Regions from separate parts of the Actinoplanes sp. NPDC051470 genome, predicted to be linked through region 1. Evidence: riboswitches for the same ligand, from Rfam matches in the RefSeq annotation. Region 1 holds a riboswitch; the other holds the start of a gene.
What was found. Region 1 has a riboswitch for S-adenosylmethionine ahead of thrC (threonine synthase). Riboswitches for the same ligand answer to the same signal wherever they lie in the genome.

Region 1 (11,966 bases):
TAGTCACCCGACTAGTTACGCCGGTGGCGAAACCGGTGGCAGCGAGGTCGGATAGACGCAACCTGCTTGCCGCTCCCCGCTGTGCCGGGTAGGCAGGCATCATGGTGTCGCTCAGCACAGCCCCCCGCTCGACGGTCGCGGTTCACCGCGTGACGCCGGAGGACGCCGGCCGGATGCGCGCGTTGCGCCTGGAGATGCTGGCCGACAGCCCGCTCGCCTTCCTCGAGACGCTGGCCGCGGCGGCGGCCCGGGGCCACGACGACTACCGGCGCCGGATCGTGCAGGCCAGCGCCGGGCGGACGCTCGCCCAGTTCGTGGCCGACCCGGGCGGCCCGCTGGTCGGCCACGCCGGCGGCACGGTGCTGCCGGAGGACCCGGCGGCCACGGTCGTCTTCGCGGTCTACGTCACCCCGGCCCGGCGCGGCAGCGGCGTCCTCGCCGACCTGGTCGAGGCGGTCGCCGACTGGTCCCGGCAGGCCGGGCGGAACGAGTTGATGCTCGAGGTGGTGACCGGCAACGACCGGGCGGTCCGGGCGTACGAGAAGCTGGGTTTCACCGACACCGGCGTCCGCGTGCCCCACCCGGTGATCCCGAGCCTCACCGAGCTGCAGATGCGCCGGACGGCGTGAGATGCGCGCCCGCACGCTGCTGACCTGGGCGAACGGCACCACGCTGGCCGGCCTGGCGATCGCCCGGGCCAGCGGCGCGACGATCCGGCCGGGCCGTGACGGCGTGCTGATCGCCGAGGGCTACACCCGGCGGATCCCGAAGAACACCTGCTTCACCGTCGGGTCGGTGATCTTCACCCGGCGGACGGCGGAATGGCTGCTCGCCGACGAGCGGACCGACCTGTTCGGCCACGAGAGCCGGCACGTCGGCCAGTACGCCGCCCTCGGTCCGCTGTTCTGGCCGGCCTACTACCTGTTCTGCGGCTACTCGTACGCGATGACCGGCTCCTACGGCTGCCGCAACGCCCTGGAGAAGCACGCGGGCCTGCACGCCGGCGGCTACGACCCGGACCACCCGCTCCGCCCCTGGGCGGCGCGCTTCCGACGAAGGAGGAGCGAGAACGGCTAGACCGTCAGCTCCCACTGCATCCAGGTGTCCGCCGCCTTGAAGCCCATCGCCCGGTTGATCGAGAGCATGTACTCGTTGGCCGTGGCGTTGAACGTGTCGATCGCGGTCAGCGTCGGCTTGTGCTCGAGCGTGTGACGCAGGTTCCCCAGCTTGACGATCGTCCCGAGCCGGTGGCCGCGGTGGTCGGGGTCGACGATCGTGATGTGCTGCCAGATGTGCGTCTCCAGCGCGGGCGGCCCGGAGAGCGTCGACCAGGCGACCATCCGCCCGCTCGCCTCGTGCACCATCCCGGTGTGGAAGCGGTCCATGCCCCGGGCGAGCCGGTTCTGCTCGGACTCGCGGACCCGGTCGGCGTCGATCTTCTCCGGCTCGATCGTGAGATCACCCATCGGCGCGTCCTCGACCATCCGGCTGTCCAGGTAGGCGATGTCGTCGAGGTACTGGTCGGCGGGCATGCCCAGCCAGCTCAGCACCCGGTAGCCGGCGGCGTGCTCCCACGCCTCGGCGAGCATCGACGCGTGCCGGGCGGGGTCGACCGTGGTCAGGTCGAGCCGGCTGCGGGTCTCGGGCAGCGCGGCCTTGGCCCCCGCCGCCGCGGCGAAGGCGTCGCCGTCGGGGCGGTTCTGGACCGTCTCCGAGGAGATGTGCTTCCGGCCCTCGGCCCGGGTCCGCTCGATCGCCCAGTCGAGCAGGGCCCGGCCGACCCCGCGCCGGCGCAGCTCGGGGTGCACGTTCAGGTCGAGGCTGACCAGCTCGAGGTTGTCCAGCAGCGGCAGGCCCAGCTCGGCGGTGCCGGCCGGCTGACCGTCGAGCGTGGCCAGCGCGCGGATGTGCCGTTGAGCGGGGTAGCCCCGGCGCACCGTGTCGACGTAGAAGGGCTCCGGGATGTACGGGATGTCCGGCACCTCGTGGAGCTGGGCGGCCCTGGTCACCTGGTAGGCCTGGTGGAGGACGGACTCGTCGGAGCCGTCGAACGCGGCGACATCGATGCGCATCCCCACAGACTGGACGCACTACCAGTCCGCCGCGACCGAATTACCGGGAGAGATATTGGTCGGGAGGACACGCGCACAGCGCCTCCGGCACTGGGTCGTTGGGCCCCGGTAGAGATTGTCGCCAAGCTCGAAGGTGGGGCCTCGTACGGCGTCGCGTCCTCCCGCAGAGAGCATCCTGCCGACGTTGTGATCCCTTCGCAAGTCCTCGCAGGATGGAAAACGAACTTACTGTCGGATCACCGACTACACCCTGTTACCCGAGCAGGCCGGCGTCGCGAGCACCCCGCAGCGACGGCTTGATGCGGTGGGTGGGCCCGACCCGGTCGGCCACCGCGTCCAGCGTCTTGAGTCCCTCGCCGGTGTTGAAGACCACCGTCTCCTTGGCCGGGTCGAGCTTGCCCGAGGCGATCAGCTTCTGCAGGACGGCCACGGTCACCCCGCCGGCCGTCTCGGCGAAGACGCCGGTGGTGCGGGCGAGCAGCTGGATGGCCTCGCGGATCTCGTCATCGCCGGCGTAGTCCATCCAGCCGCCGGTGCGCTGGACCGCCTCGATGGCGTAGGCGCCGGCCGCCGGGTCGCCGATGTTCAGCGACTTGGCGATGCCGGTCGGCTTCACCGGGACGATCTGGTCGGTGCCGTTGTGCAGGGCCGTCGCGATCGGATTGCAGCCGGCCGACTGGGCGCCGAACACCCGCCAGCCGCCGGCCGGGGCCTCGACCAGGCCGATCTCGACCAGCTCGGTGAACGCCTTGTCGATCTTGGTGAGCAGCTCGCCACTGGCCATCGGGATGACCACCTGGGCCGGGATGCGCCAGCCGAGCTGCTCGGCCACCTCGTAACCGAGCGTCTTGGAGCCCTCGGCGTAGAACGGGCGGACGTTCACGTTGACGAACGCGGTGTCCTCGAACTCGTCGGTCTCGACCAGCTCGCCGCAGAGCCGGTTCACGTCGTCGTACGAGCCGTCGATCGCGACCAGCTCCCCGCCGTACACCGCGGTGGTGACGATCTTGCCCTGTTCGAGGTCACCGGGGATGAAGACGATGGACGGGACGCCGGCCCGGGCCGCGTGGGCGGCGACCGAGTTGGCCAGGTTGCCGGTGGAGGCGCAGGCGAAGCGGGTGAAGCCGAGGCCGCGGGCGGCGGTCAGGGCCACCGAGACCACGCGGTCCTTGAACGAGTGGGTCGGGTTGGCCGAGTCGTCCTTGACCCAGAGCGGCGCGTCCAGCCCGATCGCGGTGGCCAGCGCCGGGGCGCTGACCAGCGGGGTCAGGCCGGGGTCGAGGGTCACCCGGGTGGCCGGGTCCTGGCCGGCCGGGAGGAGCGGCGCATAGCGCCAGATGTTCTGCGGACCCGCCTCGATCTGGGCCCGGGTCACCTGGGCGATCGCCGCCGGGTCGTACGCGACCTCGAGCGGCCCGAAACACTCGTAACAGGCGTGCTGAGCGGCCAGCGGGAACTCGGCGCCGCAGGCCCGGCAGACCAGGGCGCGCGCGGGGCTGGAGGTGGTGGGAGCGGATGCACTGACGGTAGACGTCACGGAGATTCCTCTCATCTTTCCCATACCGAGATGGCTGGGCCGGAATTAGCACCTGCCGCGCGGGGCCTCGTCATCGAGACATGCGTGGTGGTTGCCGGGGCTTCGCAGGGCCGTTCCCTCTGCCCCTCTGGATGAGGTATTCAGTTGTTTCCCACACCTTACGTGCCCATCACGCTAAGCGAAAACGTGATGCTTATGACGTGATGTCCTTGCGGGTGAAGCGCCAGAACGCGAGAGACCAGAAGATCGTGGCGTACGCGACCGCGGCGATCGCCCCGCGCACCATGTCGTCGGTCTGCGGCGGGGTGGAGAGCAGCCCGAGCCAGGCGTCGCTGTAGTGGGTGGGCAGGAAGTCGCGGACCACCCCGAGCGCCTCGATCTGGTCCAGGATGCTGGACAGGATCCACAGCAGCACCGCGCCGCCGACCGCGCCCAGCGCCGCGTCGGTCAGCACCGACAGCAGGAAGGCCAGCCCGGCCACGATCAGCAGGATCACGGCCAGATAGCCGAGGATCCCGAGCAGCCGCAGCAGCCCCTCGCCGGGCGGGATCTCCGCGGCGATCGTGCTGCCCAGCGGGTGCCAGCCGTACCGCAGCGTGCCGACCAGCAGCGCCACCCCGGCCAGGGTGAGCAGGCCGAGCAGCGAGTAGGCCAGCGCCACCACGAGCTTGACGCCGAGCAGCCGCGCGCGCGGCACCGGGATCGCCAGCAGGTAGCGCAGGCTGCCCCAGGACGCCTCGCTGGCCACGGTGTCGCCGCAGAACAGCGCGACCACCACGACCAGCAGGAACGACGCCGAGACGAACAGGCAGAACAGCGCGAAGTTCAGCCCGCCCGAGGTGGCCAGGTCGACCAGGCTGGAGAACTGCCCGCCACCGTTGTCGTCGTCGCTCTCGCCGCCGAACTCGAACGCCACCAGCACGATCAACGGCAGAAGAGCCATGAAACCCAGAGCCAGCTGGGTACGCCTCCGTGAGGCCTGCCGCCTGACCTCGGCCCAGATCGGCATGGTGGCCGACGGCCGATATCCCGTGGCTGAGTTTCCACGCTCCGCGGTCCGGCGATCATTCGCCGTCGTGGTCGCGACCGTAGCCTCCCCGCTGCCGCTTCCCGTCATCGGTCTCCACTCCCCCGCGAGTTCTCGCCGACCAGAGCCAGGAAGGCGTCTTCCAGGCGGCGTCTCGGCACCACCCGATCGACACCGACCCCGGCCCGCACCAGCGACGCCACCACCTCGGCGCGCGGGGTGCCGTTCATGTCCACGATCAGCCCGTTCGCCCCGTCCGGCAGCACCGAGGCGACGCCCAGGCCGCCCAGCACCCGCGACGCCTCGGCCACGTCGCTCACGTCGATCTGCACCGACGGCGACTCGCCGACGATCTCGTCGACCAGCCCGGACGCCACGATCCGGCCCTTGTTGACCACCACCGCGTGGGTGCAGGTCTGCTCCACCTCGGCCAGCAGGTGGCTGGAGACCAGCACCGCCCGCCCGTCGGTGGCGTACCGCTTGAGCACCCGGCGCATCTCGGCGATCTGTGGCGGGTCGAGCCCGTCGGTCGGCTCGTCCAGCACCAGCAGCTCGGGCAGCCCGAGCATGGCCTGGGCGATGGCCAGCCGCTGCCGCATGCCGTGGCTGTAGTTCTTGGTCCGGCGGTGGATCGAATCGCCCAGACCGGCGATCTCCAGCGCCTCGTCGAACCGCGCGTCGGCCCACGGCCGCCCGGTCGCCTGCCAGTACGCCCGCAGGTTCTGCTCGCCGGTCAGGTGCGGCAGGAAGCCCGGCCCCTCGACCAGCGAGCCGACCCGGGACAGGATCGGCGACCCCGGCACCAGCGGGTTGCCGAAGACCAGCGCCTCACCCCGGGTGGGCATGGTCAGCCCCATCAGCACCCGAAGCGTGGTGGTCTTGCCGGCGCCGTTCGGACCGAGCAACCCGACGACCTGACCGCGCTCGACGGTGAAGCTGATGTCCTCGACCGCGACGAAGCCGTCCGCATATTCCTTGCGCAGGTCGCGCACGACCAGCGGGGTGTCGGCGAACTCGGCCACAGTCGGCGCCCGCCGCGCCCGGCGGCGGCGCAGCAGCAGCACCACGGCCAGCCCCAGCACGATGGCGGCGATCAGGCCGGCCAGCACGTACCGCCAGATCACCTGGGGGTTGCTGATCGGCGTGCCCACCATCGTGGGCAGTGTGAGCGTGGGCTCGACCGCGACCGTGTAGGTGGCCGGGGCGGCGGGCGTGAGATAGCCCTGGTCGGAGGTGGCCACCACGACGCGCAGCGCGTTGCCCGCCTCGATCCGCCGGACGATCGCCGGCAGGGTGACGGTGACCGGTTGGGCCTGGGCGAGGTCGCGCGGCAGGCCGGTGAGCCGGACCGGGGCGACCAGGCCGGCGCTCAGCGTCTCGGTCCCGGCCGGGTTCACGTCGTAGAGCTTGACGAACAGCGTCGCCTCGCCGGTCGGTGACGCGGCCCGCAGCCGGACGGTGGGCGCGCCGACCACGTCGACCGACTGCGCGACCGGCTCCGAGGCGAACGTGGCGTACTGGCCGGGGATGTCGCCGGCCACGCCTTCGAGCAGCGTGGACAGCCGGCCGCCGACGCCGGGCAACGAGGAGAGGCCGCCGGGATTGCCGTTGGGCGGGTTGGCGATCGGCTGCGCCGGGCCTTGCACGGAGATGTCGGTGCGGCCGGTCCCGCTGATGCCGGGGTACGCGTCGACCGAGTACCCGTTGGTGACCAGGCCGCGGTCGAGCGCGCTGAAACCGGCCACCCGCGAGTAGGTGAAGCTCATCGACGGAGCGGCGCCCTCGCCCTTCACGTAGTGGTTCAGCCACTGGACGGTCAGGAACTTGGTCCGGTCCTGATCGGTCTGCGGCCCGAGCCCGCCGTCGTGCCCCCCGGTGAACCAGGCGACCCGCACCGGCGTGCCGGCCGCCGCGATGCCGCGCGCGTTGGCGTCGGCCTCGGAGAGCGGGAAGAGCGTGTCCACCGCGCCCTGGATGAGCAGCGTCGGCGCCTTGATCCGGCCGAGCACGGCCTGCGGGCTCGACTTGCGCAACACGTCCAGCGCGGCCTGGTCGGGGATGCCGGTGGTGGCCATCGAGAGGTAGGCGGCACAGACGTCGGCGGCGAAACGTCCACAGGCGGGGTTGGTGCCGGGCGGGAGCTGGGCCGGCAGCCGCGGCGGCAGCTCGGCGCCGCCGGTGTCGGGCGAGTCGCCCGAGGCCGCGGGCGAGGCGGCGCCGTTGCCGAAGAACAGGCCGGCCCAGCCCTTCTTGAAGACGCCGGGCGCGCCGGTGCCGGCCGACTGCGGCAGGAACGAGCGGCCCAGGTCGTTCCAGGTGATCAGCGGGACGATCGCGTCGACCCGTGGGTCCTGGCCGGCCAGCATCAGGGCGAGAGCGCCGCCGTACGACCCGCCGACCACGCCGACCCGCGGGTCGCCGTTCGCGTCGGTGCGAACCTCGGGCCGCTGGGCCAGCCAGTCGAGCAGGCGCTGGGCGTCCCGGACCTCGTGGTCGGGACTGTCCAGGTGGATCTGTCCGCCGCTGCGCCCGAAGCCGCGGGCGGTCCAGGTGAGCACCGCGTACCCCTGCTCGGCCAGGTCTTCGGCGTCGGTCCGGACCGAGTTCTTGGTGCCGCCGAAACCATGCGCCAGCAGCACCGCGGGCACCTTGCCGTCGCGGTCGCGGGGCAGGTAGAAGCGGGTGTCCAGGTCGATCGTGGCCGCACCGGCCGGCGCCTCGGGCACGGTGACCATCTGGTCGGCAGTGGTCCAGGCGGCGCGGTCGGGCAACACGGCGGCCACCACGAGACCCGCGACGATCACCAGAACCGCCGCGGCGGACAGAACCCTACGACGGCCTGATTGCATGCGTGCAAAACTATCCCGCTCCAACTGTGCGAGTGCTGTGAACTGCGAGGGGATACGACCGGCGGGGAGACGCTAGCTTTGTACGCGTGGCAGACGATCTCACGCTGACCGTGACCCAGCGGCCCGCGGCCCTTGACGCTCGTCGCGGCATCGTCCGCCTGCATCCCGAGGTGATGGCGGCGCTGGCGATCAACCCGGGCGACCCACTTCGACTGGACGGCGCCCGCACCACGGCCGGCATCGCGGCCCGGGCCGAGGCGAGCGCCAGCCGCGCGCTGCTCTACGCCGACGACCTGACCATCGGCAACCTCGGCCTGCGCGACGGCGGCCAGGTGACCGTGACCCCGATCCCGGTGGTCGCGGCCCGCCGGGTCACGCTGAGCGGCCCGGCCGAGATCGTCGCCGTGGTCTCCCCCGAGATGCTCCGGCTCGCGCTGCTGGGCAAGGTGGTCAGCGCCGGCGACGACGTGTCGCTGCTGCCACAGGACGTGCTGCTCTCGGCCGATCACCGGGCGGCCGTCGAGGGCGCCCGGCGCAGCCTCTCCAACCGGGTCGGCTACGCCTGGACCAGCACGCTGCTCAAGGTGATCGACGTGGCCGAGGCGGACGCCGCGCTGGTCACCATGGACACCGTGGTCGGCTGGCAGGACGGGCACTTCGCCCAGCCGGCCGGCGCCCGGACGGAACGGCCCCAGGCGCCCGCGACCACCGACCCCGAGGTGCCGCCGCCCTCCATCGACGACCTGCCCGGCCTGCGCACCCAGGCCAAGGAGCTGACCGAGCTGCTCGACCTGGGCTTCCACCACCGCGAGGTGCTGGGCCGGCTGGGCACCACGGTGTCACTGGGCGTGCTGCTCTCCGGTCCGGCCGGATCGGGCAAGTCCGCGCTGGTGCGGGCGGTGGCCGCGGGCGTGGGCGCGCGGGTGCTGGCGATCTGGGGTCCCGAGCTGGCCGCGCTCACCAACGACGCCGCGGCCGGCCGGCTGCGCGCCGCCGCCCGGGAGGCTCGCACGGGCGGCCCGGCCGTCATCCTGGTCGCCGATGTGGAGGCGCTCGCCCCGCGTGCCGAGCCCGGTCCGATCGCCACGGTGTTCCGGCAGGTGCTGGCCGAGACGGTCAAGGCGGGCGTGGCGGTGGTCTGCACGACCAGCCGGCCCGAGACGGTCGATCCCGAGCTGCGCGCGCCCGACCTGCTGGCCGTGCAGCTCGCGGTGGCGCTGCCCGATCAGGCCATGCGCCGCGAGCAGCTGGGTGTGCTGACCCGGGGAATGCCGCTGGCCGAGGACGTGCGCCTGGACGACGTCGCCGGGCGTACTCCCGGATTCGTCGCCGCCGATCTCGGCGCCCTGGCCCGCGAGGCCGGGGTCCGCGCGGCCCTGCGCCAGAAGGAGGCCGACTCGCCGACGGTGGCGATGGCCGACTTCGAGGCGGCCCTCGACGTGGTCCGGCCGACCTCGATGGCCGAGTCGTCGCTGGAGGTCGCGGCGGTCACGCTGGACGACGTCGGCGACATGGCCGAGGTCAAGCAGGTGCTCACCGAGTCGGTGCTGTGGCCGCTGACCTACCCCGACACGTTCGCGCGGCTGGGCGTCTCGCCGCCGCGCGGTGTGCTGCTCTACGGCCCGCCCGGGTGCGGCAAGACCTTTCTGGTCAAGGCCATCGCGGGTACGGGTAAAGCGAACGTGCTGTCGGTCAAGGGCGCCGAGCTGCTCAGCAAGTGGGTCGGCGACAGTGAGAAGGCGGTGCGGGAGCTGTTCCGCCGCGCCCGCGAGGCCGCACCGACGCTGGTCTTCCTGGACGAGGTGGACGCGCTGGCGCCGCAGCGGGGGCAGGGCACCGACGGCGGCACCACCGACCGCGTGGTCGCGGCGCTGCTCACCGAGCTGGACGGTGTCGAGGAACTGCGCAACGTGGTGGTGATCGGGGCGACCAACCGGCCCGACCTGATCGACTCGGCGCTGCTGCGGCCGGGCCGGCTGGAACGACTGGTCTACGTGCCGCCGCCGGACACCGAGGCCCGCCTGGCGATCCTCAAGGCGTCGTCCCGCTCGGTGCCGCTGGACGACGAGGTCGACCTGGACGCGCTCGCCGCCGACCTGGACGGTTTCTCGTCGGCCGACTGCGCGGCGCTGATCCGTGAGTCGGCGCTGGCCGCGATGCGTGAGTCGCTGGAGGCGACCCGGGTGACCGCGGCCAACGTGACCGCGGCCCGCGGCCGGATCCGCCCGTCGCTCAACCCGGCCCAGGTGAAGTGGCTGGCCGAGTTCGCCGACCAGCAGGCGCGAGCCTAGCGGCGGCGGCTGCGCGCCCGGGTCGAGCGCAGGCGGCGGAGCCGGCCGACCAGCACCGGGTCGTGTTCGAGCGCGGCCGCGTTGTCCAGCAAGGCGTTCAGCAGTTGGTAGTAGCGCGTCGAGGAGAGCTCGAAGGTGTCGCGGATGGCCTGTTCCTTGCTGCCCGCGTGGCGCCACCACTTGGCCTCGAAGGCCAGGATCTTCAGCTCGCGCTCGGACAGCGCCGCGACCGGCGGCGCCTCGGCGGCGTGGGCGGTCGTGCAGGGAGCGGGCGGCCTCGGGGCCGGAAGACGCTCCACATCGGATGGTGAGGTTTCGGGGTGCATGGTGCTCCTGAGCACGGATCGAAGAGCATCGTACGAGCAACCCCGAAGCTACCTCATGTGATGTCGCGGCGTTGCATGGTCCACAGGGCGGCACCCACAATGACGACGAAGATCGCCACCCACAGGCCGCCGGCCATCGGCCAGGTCAGGGTCAGCGTGTCCGGCTGGCAGCCGTTGACCGCGGAATAGGCGCAGGACTGGTAATTCTCGAGTTTGATCTCCTTGTTCATCCAGGCGACCGCCCAGATCGGCAGCAGGAAGATCTCGCCGAACGGCACCGACGCCATGTTCAGCACCAGGAACAGCCCGAACTGCAGGACCACCACGACCCCGGCGGCCACGCCGAGCGCCACCGCGGTGTGCCGGCCCAGCGAGGCCAGCCCGAACCCGATCGCGGTGCCGAGCAGGATCAGCACGACCGCCCGCAGCTCGGTCAGCGCGGTCGACCGCCAGGCGCCGGCCGTCATGCCGTCGAGGGTGCCGCGCGTCGACGCGATCCCGATGAAGGCGAGCGTCCAGAGCACCGCGACGACCACGCTCAGCGCCGCCGCCGCGCCCAGCAGGATGCCCAGCTTGGTCCCCAGCACCTGGAGCCGGCGCGGCCGCCAGAGCAGCAGGTTCATCATGCCGCCGCTGCTCCACTCGGCGCCCACATAGGAGGCGCCGACCACGAACCCGAGCAGCACGAAGATCGCGGCGAACGTGGTCAGGACGGCGCCGAAGTCGGACTTGAAGGTGAACGTCGACGGCATGTGCCAGTCGGGCGAGAAGTCCTGCGGCTGCGGCTGGTAGAGCTGCGTGCAGTCGGCCGGCAGGCCGTTGGTGCCCGGCGCTCGCTCGCAGGTGAGCCGGTCCTGCTCGGCCTGGCGCACCGCGTCCTGGTACTCACGCTCGGCCGCCGCCTTGGCCTGGGCGACCTGCTCGGGGCCGACCTTCTCGTTGCTGAGGGAGATGCCCGCCGCGATCGCGACCATCACCGCCAGCGTCCCGGCGACCAGCCAGCGCACGAAACGGCGCTTGGTCAGCCGGCGCAGTTCCGCCGTGGCCAGGCTCACTGTCCCCACCCGCCCGCTCCGCCGGTCGCCGCCGCCGACTCGTCCACCTGCCGGTTCACCCCGTCGACGGGCGCCGTGCCGGTCAGCTCCAGGAAGACGCTCTCCAGGTCGACCGCCACCGGCGCCAGCTCGCTCACCCACACCTCGTGCTGCGCGAGCACCCAGGTGATCCAGGCCGGTCGGTCCACCCCGCCGACCATCAGGTGGTCGTCGGCCGCGGTCACCTGCGGCGCGCCCGCCGAGCGCAACACCTCGGCCACCGCGACCAGGTCGACTCCGGGTTCGACGCGTACGCGGACCCCGGCCGACCGGTTGTGGGACAGCACGCTGGCGACCGAGCCGGCCGCGACCCGGCGTCCGGCCGAGATGATCGTGACCGAGTCGCAGATCAGCTGGATCTCGCCGAGGATGTGGCTGGACACGACGACCGTCATGCCGGCCTCGCTGAGGGTGCGCATCAACGAGCGCATCTCCCGGATCCCGCCCGGGTCGAGCCCGTTGGCCGGCTCGTCCAGAATGAGCAGCTTCGGGTTCTTGAGCAGCGCCGACGCCACGGCGAGCCGCTGCTTCATGCCGAGCGAGAAGGTCTTGACCCGGTCCTTGGCACGGTCGCGCAGGCCGACCAGTTCGAGCACCTCGGGCACCCGCGGCCGCGGCACCCCGCCCGCGTCGGCCAGCAGGCTGAGCGTGTCCCAGGCGGTGAACGGCAGGAAGAACTGGGGGCTCTCGACGATCGCGCCGACCTGTCCGGCCACCGCCGGCAGGTGCTCGGGGACCTCGCGGCCGAGGATGGTCATGCGCCCGCCGTT
Region 2 (11,966 bases), on a different contig from region 1:
CCGCGGTTTCGTAGACGGTGAGGCAGTGCTCGTCGTAGCGGGCCTTGCCGGGGCCGTAGATGAGGTGGGTGCTCATCGCCGGGATCAACCAGAAATGCTGGGTGATCATCGCGTAGGCGCCCCGGGCCAGCGCCGCCGCCGCATCCCGCCACTTGGTCGTGTGCAGGTCGGGTAGGGCAATCTCGCTGAAGACGTGATCGGCGGCGAGGACCACCAGTTGCTCCTTGCTCTCGACGTGGTGGTACATCGCCGTGGCCGCCGAACCGAGCTGGGCACCGAGCCGCCGCATGTTCAAACCCGCGACGCCTTCGGCATCCAGGACCTCGATGGCGGCCCGGACGATCTGGTCTCTGGTCAGCACACCCCAATGTATGAGCGAAGTTGCACTTAGCTCAAAGACGCCGTACTTTTTGCACTTAGTTCAACTTTTTCCTCGGAGGATGATCATGAGCAGCAGACCGCGCAGTGTGATCATCGCCGTGGCGTTGCAGTTGTTGACCGTCGTGCCGTTCCTGCTCGGCACCTATGTGGTGCTTCGCTTCGGGGCAGCCGCACAGCATGCCGCCGAGGCGGAAGTCGTGCGTCAGGGGCTCCCCGCCGAGATCCTGATACTGCATGGCATCGACTTCGGCGGAAGCGAAACGCTGGCGATCGTGCTGGTGCTGATCCTGGTGACCCTGGCGATGCTCAACCTGGCCGGCAAGCGGATCGGCCGGATCCTTTCGTGGATCTTCCACCCGATCCTGTTCGCCATGGGTGTCGTCATCATCCCGGGGCAACTGTTCACCACGCAGCTGCTGGAGTCGTCAATCAAGCGCTTCGGTGATCCCGCGCTCGCGCGCGTCGATGTGCCCGCCTTGGTCGATGCGGCCGCCGACGCGATGCCCGGCTGGTTGCCCGCCGCGACCATCGCCAAGCTCATGCTGACCACCGTGGGTTCGGTCGTCGTGATTGTCTTGCTCGCAGCGCCATCGGCGAGAAGGTACTTCCGAACTCACCAGAAAGGTGCCCCTGTTTCCCGCGAGAACTTGATCTAGGCAATCAAATCCTCGCAGATCAGGTGCACCTTTCCTGTATCAGCCCCAACACGCGGTCAACCTGTCTGAATAGCCGAGGTCGGCAGATCCGGTTACCGCCCGGCACGCCGGCCGTCACTCTGTGTAGTCTGTCGTCTCAAGGTGCTGCGAAGGCTCGGCCGCCGGCTCGATGCTGAGCTCGTCTGCGCGGATCAGGATCTCCAGAGCGTGGCTAACGTCGGGGGCGGTCGAAGGCATCTGGACGTAGAACTTCCTGGTCGTGCTCTCGTCGGCGTGCCCGAGCTGGGCGGCGGCTTCGGTGACCAGGCCTTGTCCGCTCAGGACGGTAGCGACGGTCTTGCGGAACACGTGGGGACTCACCCATTTCAGTGCCTCCTTCTGGAAGGCGCGACCGCCGTTCGCGAATCAGCGAAATAGCGTTCTGCCAGCGGCAATCGCCACGATTCGGCCGATTTCGAGGCTACGGGTTACGGCCGCAGGAGACGGATCCGACGGATGGGCGGGCCTCGAAGGGAAGCGGGATCTGCCCGGTCAGCCCGGGATCAGAGCCGATCGCGGCGGATCGCGCCGTGTGCGAGGGACCTGGCCTCAGCGCCGAGGAGCCCCGCCCCCGCTTGGCGCCGATGCCAGCTGTGGCGGGTGCGTGAGCGCCCGAGCGGGTTCAGATGGTGATCGGCCGTACTTCGCCGCGGTCGCCGATCTGAGCGACGGTGACGGCGAATCCCGTTGGCCCGCCCCGGCTCAGTACCGCTGGGTCTACCAGGTGGCCAGTCTGACGAGCGCGGCGACCTCCCGCGACCGGCTCCGAGACGGCCAGACGAGGTGCGTCGTGATCGGCGGGGCATCGGTCACCGGGACCGAGACGACGCCGCTGGTCAGGGACGGGCGGGCCGACTCGGGCAGGACGGCGCAGGCGCGGCCGAGTGCGATCAGTTGGAACAGCTCCGTCGCGTCGCGGATGGCCGGCCCTGGGCCGTCCGGATAGGTGCCGTCGGCGAGCGGCCAGCGGGGTCGCGGCAACCCGGGAAGCTCGTCCGAGGTCAGCGTGGCCCGGGCAGCCAACGGATGACCGACAGGCAGGACCGCCATCTGACCCTCGACGGCGATCACCTCGTGTTCGAGGCCGGTTGCGGAGTAACACCGCTCCTGCAGGACAGCGACGTCGGCACGTCCGTCGCGCAGCATCTGCTCCGGCTCGGCGCCCCCGGGCTGGACCATGGCCACCTCGACGGTGACCGCGTCCGGCTCGGCGGCGTACGCGTCGAGCAGCTGCGCCAGCAAGTCGACGGCGACCCCGGCCCGGGTGACCAGCATCAGGCCGGTCCGTTCTCCAGCCCGGCGGGTGCGGCGGGCGGCTGCTTCCACCGCGTCCAAGGCGTTGCGGCCCTCATGCAACAGCACCGAGCCGGCTCGGGTGAGGGCGACCGTACGGCCGGTGCGCTCGAACAGCTTTGTGCCGAGGTGACGCTCGATCTTCTGCACGGTCCGGGTCAGTGCCGGTTGCGCGATGCCAAGCCGCTTGGCTGCCCGCCCGTAGTTCGACTCCTCGGCGACGGCGACGAAGTACCGCAGTTCACGCGTCTCCACGGCGGCGACTCTACCTGCGATTGATAACCGCGCGGCATTGGTTGGCTGCTCTGCTGGCATTGGATGCCAGCTGATGCGACGCAAGGATAAGGCGTCACCTTCGCTCGATGGGAGTTACCAATCATGAATCTGGAGCTGAAGGGCAAACGTGTCCTCGTCACCGGCGCCAGCAAGGGCCTGGGCCTCGGCATCGTCAAGGCCTTCCTCGCCGAGGGCGCCACGGTAGTCGCCGTCGCCCGGCACAGCACCCCCGAGCTCGACGCCACCGAGGCCACCTTCATCGCCGCTGACCTTTCCGACCCGGACGGGCCACGGCAGATGGTTCGCGCGGCCGGCCCCCACCTCGACGTCCTCGTCAACAATGTCGGCGGCGGCAACCCGCCGGCCGCCGCCTTCGACGACCCCCTCGACGGAGACGACGAAGTCTGGGCGGACCTGTTCGCGCTGAACCTGTCCGCGGCCGTGCGTACGATCCGCGCCGCGTTGCCGGCACTGACGCAGGCACGCGGGGCCATCGTCAACATCAGCTCAGACGCTGCGTTGCGGCCCGGCGCGGCTCCTATGCCGTACGCCGCCGCGAAGGCGGCCCTCAATTCGTTGTCGCGGGGACTGGCGGAGAAGTTGGCACCTCAGGGCGTCCGGGTCAATACCGTCACCCCCTCCGGGGTACGCGGTTACAGCCAGGAGGGTCCGGATGGCTACGTCGCCAACCTTGCGAAACATTTGGGCATGGAGCACAGCGCCCTGCTCGAAGTACTGCCGTCCCAGGGCGGCATGCTGACAGGCAGGCTGGCCGAGCCGGAGGAGGTCGCCCCTGCGGTGCTGTTACTCGCCTCCCCGGTCTGCTCGAGTGCGATCGGCGAGAACTGGACCGTGACGGCAGGCGCGGTGAAAGCCGTCTGACGCACGCAGGGTGGGCTGTGACCAGCTGGTAGCGAGCACCTGGTTCTTGTCCTTTTGGGGCATGGCCCACCCGCTCGAAGGTGGAAGGGCACCCGACCTCTTATCCATTCAGACTCATGGGCGCTGTGAAGCCTGGCAGGGTTGAACCCACTCTGAAAAGACCCGACCCAAAGCCCGCGCCGGCGTCGGGGGTTTGTCGCGCAGCGACGAAGGGTGACCCCTCACGCACGTCGCCGGGAGGGCGGCCGCGGAAGCGAAGCGTGCGGCCGCCCGGACGGGCCCTCGGCGGGAGCAGCGATCAGCACCCACCACCCACCTACGACAGGCTCTTGATCCTGAGGTTCAGCCTTTCAATCCGGTGAAGGTCATGGTGGCGATGAACTTCTTCTGGGCGATCAGGAACGCGATGATCAACGGCATCGTCGCGATCACGTTGCCGGCCATCAGCTCCGCCCACTCGGTGCGTCGGGTGCCCTGGAAGCTGGCCAGCCCCACCTGCATGGTGAACTTGGCGTCGTCGCTGATCGCCACCAGCGGCCACAGCAGGTCGTTCCAGCTGGACAGCAACGTGAAGACGGCCAGCGTGGCCATCGCCGGGCGGGCCAGCGGCAGCACCACGCTGATGAACGTGCGCAGCGTCGACGCCCCGTCCAGCCGGGCCGCCTCCTCGAGTTCGACCGGCAGCCCCAGGAAGAACTGTCTCATCAGGAAGATGCCGAACGCCGAGGCCAGCCAGGGCACGAACGCCGCGGCCAGGGTGTCGACGATGCCGGCCCGGGCGAACATCAGGTAGGTCGGGATCATCAGCAGCTGGATCGGGATCATGACCGTGGCCAGGATCAGCACGAAGGCCAGGCCGCGGCCGGCGAACTTGAGCCTCGCGAAGCCGTAGCCGGCGAGCGAGCACAGGACCAGGTGGGAGGCCACCGCGATGGCCGACACCAGGACCGTGTTGGCCAGCCAGCGCACCACCGGCGTCTCGGTCAGCAGTCCTTTGTAGCCCTCCAGGTGCAGGCCGGTGGTGGGTAGCAGCTTGGGCGGGAACTGGTTGATCTCGGCGGTGGACATGAAGGACGTCAGCACCATCTGGATGAGCGGCAGCACGAAGATCAGCGCCATCGGCATCAGCAGCAGGTGCCAGGGGCTGAAGGGAAGCCTTCGTCGCATCAGAACGCCTCCGTGCCGCGGCGGCGCCCGTACCAGATGACCAGCAGGGACAGCAGCAGCGTGACCGCGAAGAGCAGGTACGCGGCGGCCGCTCCGTACCCCAGCCTCTGAGTCTGGAACGCCAGCTCGTAGATGTAGTAGACGACGGTCTGGGTGCTGTTCAGCGGGCCGCCGCGGGTGGTCGTGTAGATCAGGTCGAACAGTTGCAGCGCGGTGATCGTCTGCCAGATCGCGGTGAAGACCGTGACCGGCCGGAGTTCGGGCAGGGTGACGTGCCAGAAGATCCGCCACGGGGAGGCGCCGTCGGTGCGCGCCGCCTCGACCAGCTCCTTCGGGATGTCCTGCAGGGCGGCCAGGTAGATGACCGCGGTGAAGCCGATCTCGCCCCACAGCGCGATGACGCAGATGATGTACATCGCCTGGTTGGGGCTCTCCAGGAACTGCTGGGCGGGGATGCCGACGCGCCGGAGGATCTCGTTGGCCGCGCCGAACTGCGGGTTGAAGACGAAGCCGGCCAGGATGCCGGTGGCCGCCGCGGACGCGACGTACGGCACGAAGATGCAGGTGCGGTAGAAGCCGATCAGCCGGATCTTCTGGTTCAGCGCGACCGCCACCAGCATGCCGACGACGATCGAGGCGGGTACGAACAGCGCGGTCAGCAGCAGCGTGTGCTGGGCCGCCGCGGCCATGTCGGGATCCTGGGCCAGCCGCTCGTAGTTCTGCCATCCGACCATCGTGGCCGGCGCGATGCCGTTCCACTTGGCCCGGGAGATGAAGAACGCCCAGACCGCGGGGAACAGCGACAGCCCGACCACGATCAAGGTGGCCGGCCCGGCGAACGCCCAGCCGGTCAGGTGGCGGGACAGCGCCCGGCGGCGCGGGTCGCGCCGCCGGTGACCGGCCGGTGCCGCGGACCGCGGCGTTGCGGCGAAGGTCAGCGCCATCTCACTCCTCCACGGCGTCGGCGGACTTCTTCGCCGCCGCGTCGAGGGCCTCCTTGGGCTGCGCCTTGCCCTGCAGCACCTGGGCGATCGCGTCGCCGACGTTGCGGGACAACACCTCGTAGCCCGCGACGGTCGGACGCGCCTTCTTGGCGTTCTGCAGGTTGTCGAAGAACTTCTGGCCGCCCTTGTACTCCGCGGTGTACTTCTTGAACGCCTCGGAGGTCTTCTCCGTGTCCCGCAACGGCAGGTTACCCACGGCCAGGTTCCACTTGGCGTCGGTTTCCGCGCTGGTCAGCCATTTGGCGAAGTCGCGGGTGGCGCCGGCCCGGTTGGCGTCCTGGTGGTCGAAGAGCACCCACAGGTCGGGGCCGGAGACGGTGGTGTGGTCGCCGTTGGTGCCGGGCAGCAGGGCCACGTCGTAGTCGAGCTTGGCCGTCTTCAGGTCGAGCAGCGACCACGGGCCCGAGATCATCATGCCGACCCGGCCGCTGTTGAACAGCGGGCCGTACTTCTCGTCGGTCTGGTCCAGGTACATCGACTTGTCGTCGACCGCGATCTGCCGCAGCGTCTCGAGCGACTTCACGCCGGCGTCGGAGTTGAAGGCCGGCTTGGTGCCGTCCAGGATCTCGCCGCCGTTCTGCCACAGCAGCGGCCACAGGTGCCAGGTGGTGTCCTCGCTGCCGGAGACCGAGTACGCGGTGCCGTACTGGTTCTTGGCCGGGATGGTCAGCTTCTTCGCGGTGGTGCGGAAGTCCTCCCAGGACCAGTCGTCCTTGGGGTACGCCAGGCCGGCCTGGTCGAACAGCTTCTTGTTGTAGATCACGGCCAGGTTGTCCACCAGCGCCGGCACGCCGATCACCTTGCCCTTGGCCGTGGCCACCTCGCGGGCCGCCGGGGAGAACTCGTTCCAGCCGAACGACGGCTCGTTGACGAACGACGTCAGGTCCTGCGTCTTCCCGCTCGCGCCCAGGTCACCGGCCCAGCTGCCGAAGGCGTACGAGATGTCGGGGTAGCTGCCCCCGGTGAAGCCGGCCGACAGCTTGGTCAGCAGGTCGTCGGTGGTGGGTGCGCCCGGCGCGGCCTTGATGGTCACGTTCGGGTGCGCCTTGGAGTATTCGGCGGCCAGTCCCTCCGCCACCTTCTGCGCCTCGGTGGTCTGTCCCGTCCACCAGGTGATCTCGACTTTAGCGTTGGGGTCGTACCCCGCGGCGGCGTCCTTGCCATCGTCGGTCGATCCGCCCATGCAGGCGGACAGGAGAAGAAGTGTCGCGCTGAGCCCGCCCAGGAGCAGGCGGCCGCGGCGGAGGGGTGTCGTCATCGGCAATTACCTCAATTTCGTCAGGCCACTGCGTCCGTCAGGACGACCGACCGGGTGAGCAATCGGGGGCGGTCGGGATCGAGGCCGCGGTGTGCGGCGAGGGCCAGCGCGAAGCGCTGGGCGAGGACGAGCTGGGCGAGCGGGTCGAGGCGATCGCGGTACGCGGTGGCGCCCGCGCCCCGGGCCACGTCGTCGAGGCCGGCCGGCACGTCGCCGAACGACCAGACGATGCTGTTACGCCCGGCCACCGCCACCGGTCCGTGCCGGAAGTCGCCGGCCGGGTAGGACTCGGAGTACGCCTGGGCGGCCTCGCGAACCTTGAGGGCGGCCTCGTGGGCCAGCCCGACGGTCCAGCCGGTGCCCAGGAAGACCAGGTGCTCGATGTTCTGCGGGTCGGCCGGCAGGTCGGCGGTGAGCGCCTTGCGCCCGTCCGCGGCCAGCCCGGCGAGGTCCTCGCCGAACGCGGCCCGGGCGAGCGCCAGCACGGTGGTCGGGAAGCGGGTCTGCACGACGCTCCGCTCGTCGGCGAAGTCGAGCAGCAGCCGGGTGTCGGTGAGCCCGTCGACCGGCATCCCGGGAACCGCGGTGATGACGACCTTGTGCGCGTCCGCCGGGGCCTGGCGGAGCGCCTCCAGCACCTCGGTGGAGGTGCCGGACCGGGTGACGGCGACGATGCGGTCGTAGCGGCGGCGCGGGACGTACTCGGACGCGCAGATCGCGTCGGTCTCGCCGAGCCCGGCATTCTCGCGCAGCTCGGCCATGCTCTGCGCGACGAACCAGGAGGTGCCGCACCCCATGATCAGCATGCGTTCACCGGGCGCGGCCAGTGCCGCGGTGGCCTCCCCGGCCAGCCCGAGTGCCTGTTCCCAGACGTCGGGCTGGCTGGCAATCTCCGAGGACGTGTGAGTCATGTTCGAGGATTATGCTCGTTTGTGATCGCTTAACAAGATCCCGGCGACAAACGAACATCCTGTATTGAGCGTTACACCGTGACCCGCAGCGCAGTCGGCAGAAGTTCACGATGCGCCGCCACCAACTCGTTGCACAAGTCCCAGATCGCGTCGACGCTGAGCGTGGCCGCGGTGTTCGGGTCGACCATGGCCGCCTGGCGGATCTTGCGCGGGTCGTTCTCGATCGCCGCGGCCACGGTCAGCTGGCCGACCGAGACGAAGCTGCGGTTCAGCGCGGCGCACTGCGGCGGCAGGGCGCCGACCCGCTCCGGGCGTACGCCGAGATGGTCGACCACGCACGGCACCTCGACCGCGTAGCCGCTCGGCAGGTTGCTGATCAGGTCGTGGTTGGCCACGTTGCCGTGGATGCGGCGGAGCTGCCCGGTGACCATGCTGTGGATGACCTGCGGGGCGTACTCGGTGGCGTCCCGGCTGACGTCCAGCGGCTCGCCGGCCCGCAACGACGCGCGCGTGGCGTGGTACTCCTCCACGTTGCCGGCGCTGATCCGCAGGTAGTCGCCGACCGGGATGCGCAGCCGCTCGATCTCGTCGTCGAGGTGCAGGTACCAGGGCAGGTACTCGGACGAGTGCTCGCTGGTCTCGGTGGGGAAGTAGCCCAGCCGCCGGTACATGTCCATCCGGACCCGTCGTCGCAGCTCGGGCTCCCGCTCGAGCAGCTCGTCCAGGCGCGGGTAGAGCGACTCGCCGTTGTGCTCGAACCGCAGCAGCCACGCCTGGTGGTTCACGCCGGCGCCGGTGTAGTCGATCTCCTGGTGCGGGACGCCGAGCAGGTTGCCCAGGTCGTGCACGGTCCAGAAGACCGAGTGGCAGAGGCCGACGGCCTTCAGGCGGGGCTGCGCCGCGGCCAGGTAACCGATGTTCATGGCCATCGGATTGGTGTAGTTCAGCAGCCACGCGTCCGGGCAGATCTCCAGCATGTCGCGGGCGATCCCGTCGAGCACCGGGAACGTGCGCAGGGCCCGGAAGATGCCGCCGACGCCGAGCGTGTCGGCGATGGTCTGGCGCAGGCCGTACTTCGCCGGGATCTCGAAGTCCTTCACGGTCGCCGCGTGCATGCCGACCTGGATCGCGTTGATCACGAAGTCGGCGCCGTCCAGCGAGGCCCGCCGGTCCAGGCTGGCGGTGATCACCGGCTTGGCGCCCAGCTGCTCCGCGGTACGCCGGGCGATCGCCTCCGCCGTCTCCAGGCGCTCCGGGTCGATGTCGTGCAGCGAGAGCGTGACCTCGCGTAATTCGGCGAAGGAAAGGATGTCGGCGAGCAGTTCACGGGTGAACACCACGCTGCCCGCGCCGAGGAAAGTGATCACAGTCATGGGCGGATTCTCGTGACGAAGGTTGCGAACGCGCAAGCAGATCTGGTTTATCGCTTGAAAACGAACTAGCCTGACTGCGCGTTTGATCAACCCTGGGAGTTGCACATGCCGCCGAGCACCCTGCGCCGCGCCGATCGGGTGTCCGCGATCCTGGAACGCGTCGCCAGCCACGGCTCGGTCGACGCCGGTCACCTGGCCGGCGAGTTCAAGGTCTCACCCGCAACGATCCGGCGCGACCTCCAGGTTCTGGAGGATCAACGGCTGCTGTCGCGTACGCACGGCGGCGCGGTCGCCGTCGATGTGGCCTACGAGCTGCCGGTGCGCTACCGGGTCGGCCAGCACCGCGAGGAGAAGGCGCTGGTCGCCCGGACCGTCGCGCGCATCCTGCCGAAGGGCCCGCTCACCCTGGGCCTGACCGGCGGCACCACCACCCACCTGCTGGCCCGCCTGCTCGCCGAGCGGGTCGACCTGACCGTGGTGACCAACGCCCTGAACATCGCGGCCGAGCTGGCGCTGCGCCCCCGGCTCAAACTGATCATGACCGGCGGCGTGTCCCGCACCCAGAGCTACGAGCTGGTCGGCCCGATCGCCGACCAGGCGCTCCAGGGCCTGAACATGGCGGTCGCCGTGGTCGGCGTCGACGGCATCAGCGCCCGCGGCGGCCTGACCACCCACGACGAGATCGAGGCGAACACCAACGCCACCATGATCCGCCGCGCCGACAAGGTCATCGTGGTCGCCGACGGCTCCAAGATCGGCCGCATCTGCCTGGCCGGCATCTGCGCCGTCACCGACGTGGCCACCCTGGTCACCGACTCCAGCGCCGACGAGGCCGGCGTCGAGGCCATTCGCCGGATGGGCACCGAGGTCGTCGTCGCGAGCTGACGGCTCTGCTAATCTCGGCGACAGGTCATGAGTGCCAGCGGAAAGCCCCGGCTCGCTGGCCGGCAACCCTTGCGTTCGCGATGGGGTGCCCCGGGTGAAGACCAGGCTCGCGTCAACCGGCGTGGGCAAGCGCGGACCCTCCCGGAGGTGCATCCATGTCCGCCACCCTCCTGTCCACCGAACTCGACGTCGTCGGGCTCACCCCCGACTTCACCCACCTCGACTACGCCGCCTCAGCGCCCTGTGTCCGCGCCGCGGCCGACGCGGTGAACGCCCTCCTCCCGTTCTACGGCAGCGTGCACCGGGGCACCGGGCTCCGGTCACAGACCTCGACCCTGGAGTACGAGCGGGCCCGCGACACGGTGGCCGAGTTCGTCGGCGCCCGCCCCGGCGACCACGTGATCTTCACCCGCAACACCACCGACGCGCTGAACCTGCTGGCCCGGGCCCTGCCCGCCGGCACCACGACGGTCGTCTTCGACGGCGAGCACCACGCCAACCTGCTGCCCTGGCCCGCGGCCGTCCGCATCCCGTCGCCGTCCTCGCCGGACGCCGCCGTCGCCGCGCTCGACGCCACCCTGGAAAATCTGGGCAAGAACGTGCTGGTCGCGATCACCGGGGCAGGCAACGTGACCGGGGAGATCTGGCCGGTGCGCCGGCTCGCCGACGTCGCCCACCGGCACGGCGCCCGGGTCGTGGTCGACGCCGCGCAGCTCGCTCCGCACGTACCCGTCGATCTCGATGATCTCGGCGCCGACTATCTCGCGCTGTCCGGTCACAAGCTGTACGCCCCGTTCGGGGCCGGTGTGCTGGCCGGGCGCGGCGACTGGCTGGACGCTGCCGAGCCTTACCTGCGTGGCGGCGGGGCGAGCGCGGCGGTCGGCGACGACCCGGCCGACGTCACCTGGACCACCGGCCCGGCCCGGCACGAGGGCGGCACCCCGAACCTGCTGGGCGCGGTTTCGCTCGGCGCCGTCTGCGCGGCCCTGCTGCGCGCCGATCGGGCCGCCCTGCTGGAGCACGAGCAGAGCCTCATCGACGGCCTCGGCGGCGTGACCCTGTTCGGCGGGGCGGCGCCGCGGGTGGGCATCGCGTCGTTCGTGGTTCCCGACCCGGCCGGGGTCGCCGCGAAGCTGGCCGACGACTACGGCATCGGGGTGCGCGCGGGCCAGTTCTGCGCCCACCCGCTGGTGCGGCGCCTGACCGGCGCGACCTCCCAGACCTGCGAGAACGGCGGACTGCTACGGGCCAGCTTCGGCCTCGGCTCGACCACCGAGGACGTCGAGCGGCTCGTGCGGGCGCTGACCGAGCTAGGCCTGCGTCAGTAACCGGGCGAGCACCCGGGTGCCGAAGGTCAGCCCGTCCACCGGCACCCGCTCGTCCACCCCGTGGAACAGCGACGCGAAGTCCAGGTCCGGCGGCAGCCGTAACGGCGCGAACCCGAAGTGCCGGATCCCCAGCCGCCGGAACGACTTCGCGTCGGTGCCGGCCGACAGCATGTACGGCAGCAGCCGCGCGCCCGGGTCCTCCGCCCCGATCGCCGCCGCCATCGCGTCGACCAGCCGCCCGTCGAACGTCGTCTCCACCGCCGGCATCGTGTGCCACTCCGGCTCGACGTCCGGCCCGAGCACCTTGACCAGCTCCTCCTTGAAGGCCTCGTCCCGCCCCGGGAGCATCCGCGCGTCCACCGTGGCGTGCGCGACCGACGGCACCACGTTGGTCTTGTATCCCGCCTCCAGCATCGTGACCGTGGTGGTGTCCCGCAGCGTCGCCCCCACCATCCGGGCCAGGTGACCGAGCCGCGCCACGAACGGTTCCGGATCATCCGGGTCGAACGGGAT

Region 2: another riboswitch for S-adenosylmethionine. It lies ahead of AB0M54_RS47205 (aminotransferase class V-fold PLP-dependent enzyme); the one in region 1 lies ahead of thrC (threonine synthase).

The regions. Positions count from the first base shown of each region.
Region 1 covers NZ_JBFBAA010000001.1:818,289-830,254, forward strand. The annotation lists gene AB0M54_RS04030 (GNAT family N-acetyltransferase) at 102-629, shown strand; gene AB0M54_RS04035 (hypothetical protein) at 631-1,077, shown strand; gene AB0M54_RS04040 (GNAT family N-acetyltransferase) at 1,074-2,072, opposite strand; gene thrC (threonine synthase) at 2,326-3,609, opposite strand; SAM riboswitch class I at 3,618-3,747, opposite strand; gene AB0M54_RS04050 (ABC transporter permease subunit) at 3,803-4,618, opposite strand; gene AB0M54_RS04055 (alpha/beta fold hydrolase) at 4,723-7,485, opposite strand; gene AB0M54_RS04060 (AAA family ATPase) at 7,572-9,776, shown strand; partial or broken gene AB0M54_RS04065 (DUF3263 domain-containing protein) at 9,773-9,997, opposite strand; gene AB0M54_RS04070 (ABC transporter permease subunit) at 10,156-11,157, opposite strand; gene AB0M54_RS04075 (ATP-binding cassette domain-containing protein) at 11,154-11,966, opposite strand, start outside.
Region 2 covers NZ_JBFBAA010000065.1:992-12,957, reverse strand. The annotation lists gene AB0M54_RS47260 (TetR/AcrR family transcriptional regulator) at 1-361, opposite strand, end outside; gene AB0M54_RS47255 (hypothetical protein) at 441-1,037, shown strand; gene AB0M54_RS47250 (hypothetical protein) at 1,152-1,385, opposite strand; gene AB0M54_RS47245 (LysR family transcriptional regulator) at 1,794-2,624, opposite strand; gene AB0M54_RS47240 (SDR family NAD(P)-dependent oxidoreductase) at 2,748-3,527, shown strand; gene AB0M54_RS47235 (carbohydrate ABC transporter permease) at 3,870-4,694, opposite strand; gene AB0M54_RS47230 (sugar ABC transporter permease) at 4,694-5,638, opposite strand; gene AB0M54_RS47225 (ABC transporter substrate-binding protein) at 5,640-6,956, opposite strand; gene AB0M54_RS47220 (sugar isomerase) at 6,977-7,867, opposite strand; gene AB0M54_RS47215 (alpha-glucosidase/alpha-galactosidase) at 7,939-9,240, opposite strand; gene AB0M54_RS47210 (DeoR/GlpR family DNA-binding transcription regulator) at 9,346-10,125, shown strand; SAM riboswitch class IV at 10,149-10,263, shown strand; gene AB0M54_RS47205 (aminotransferase class V-fold PLP-dependent enzyme) at 10,281-11,453, shown strand; gene AB0M54_RS47200 (M20/M25/M40 family metallo-hydrolase) at 11,436-11,966, opposite strand, start outside.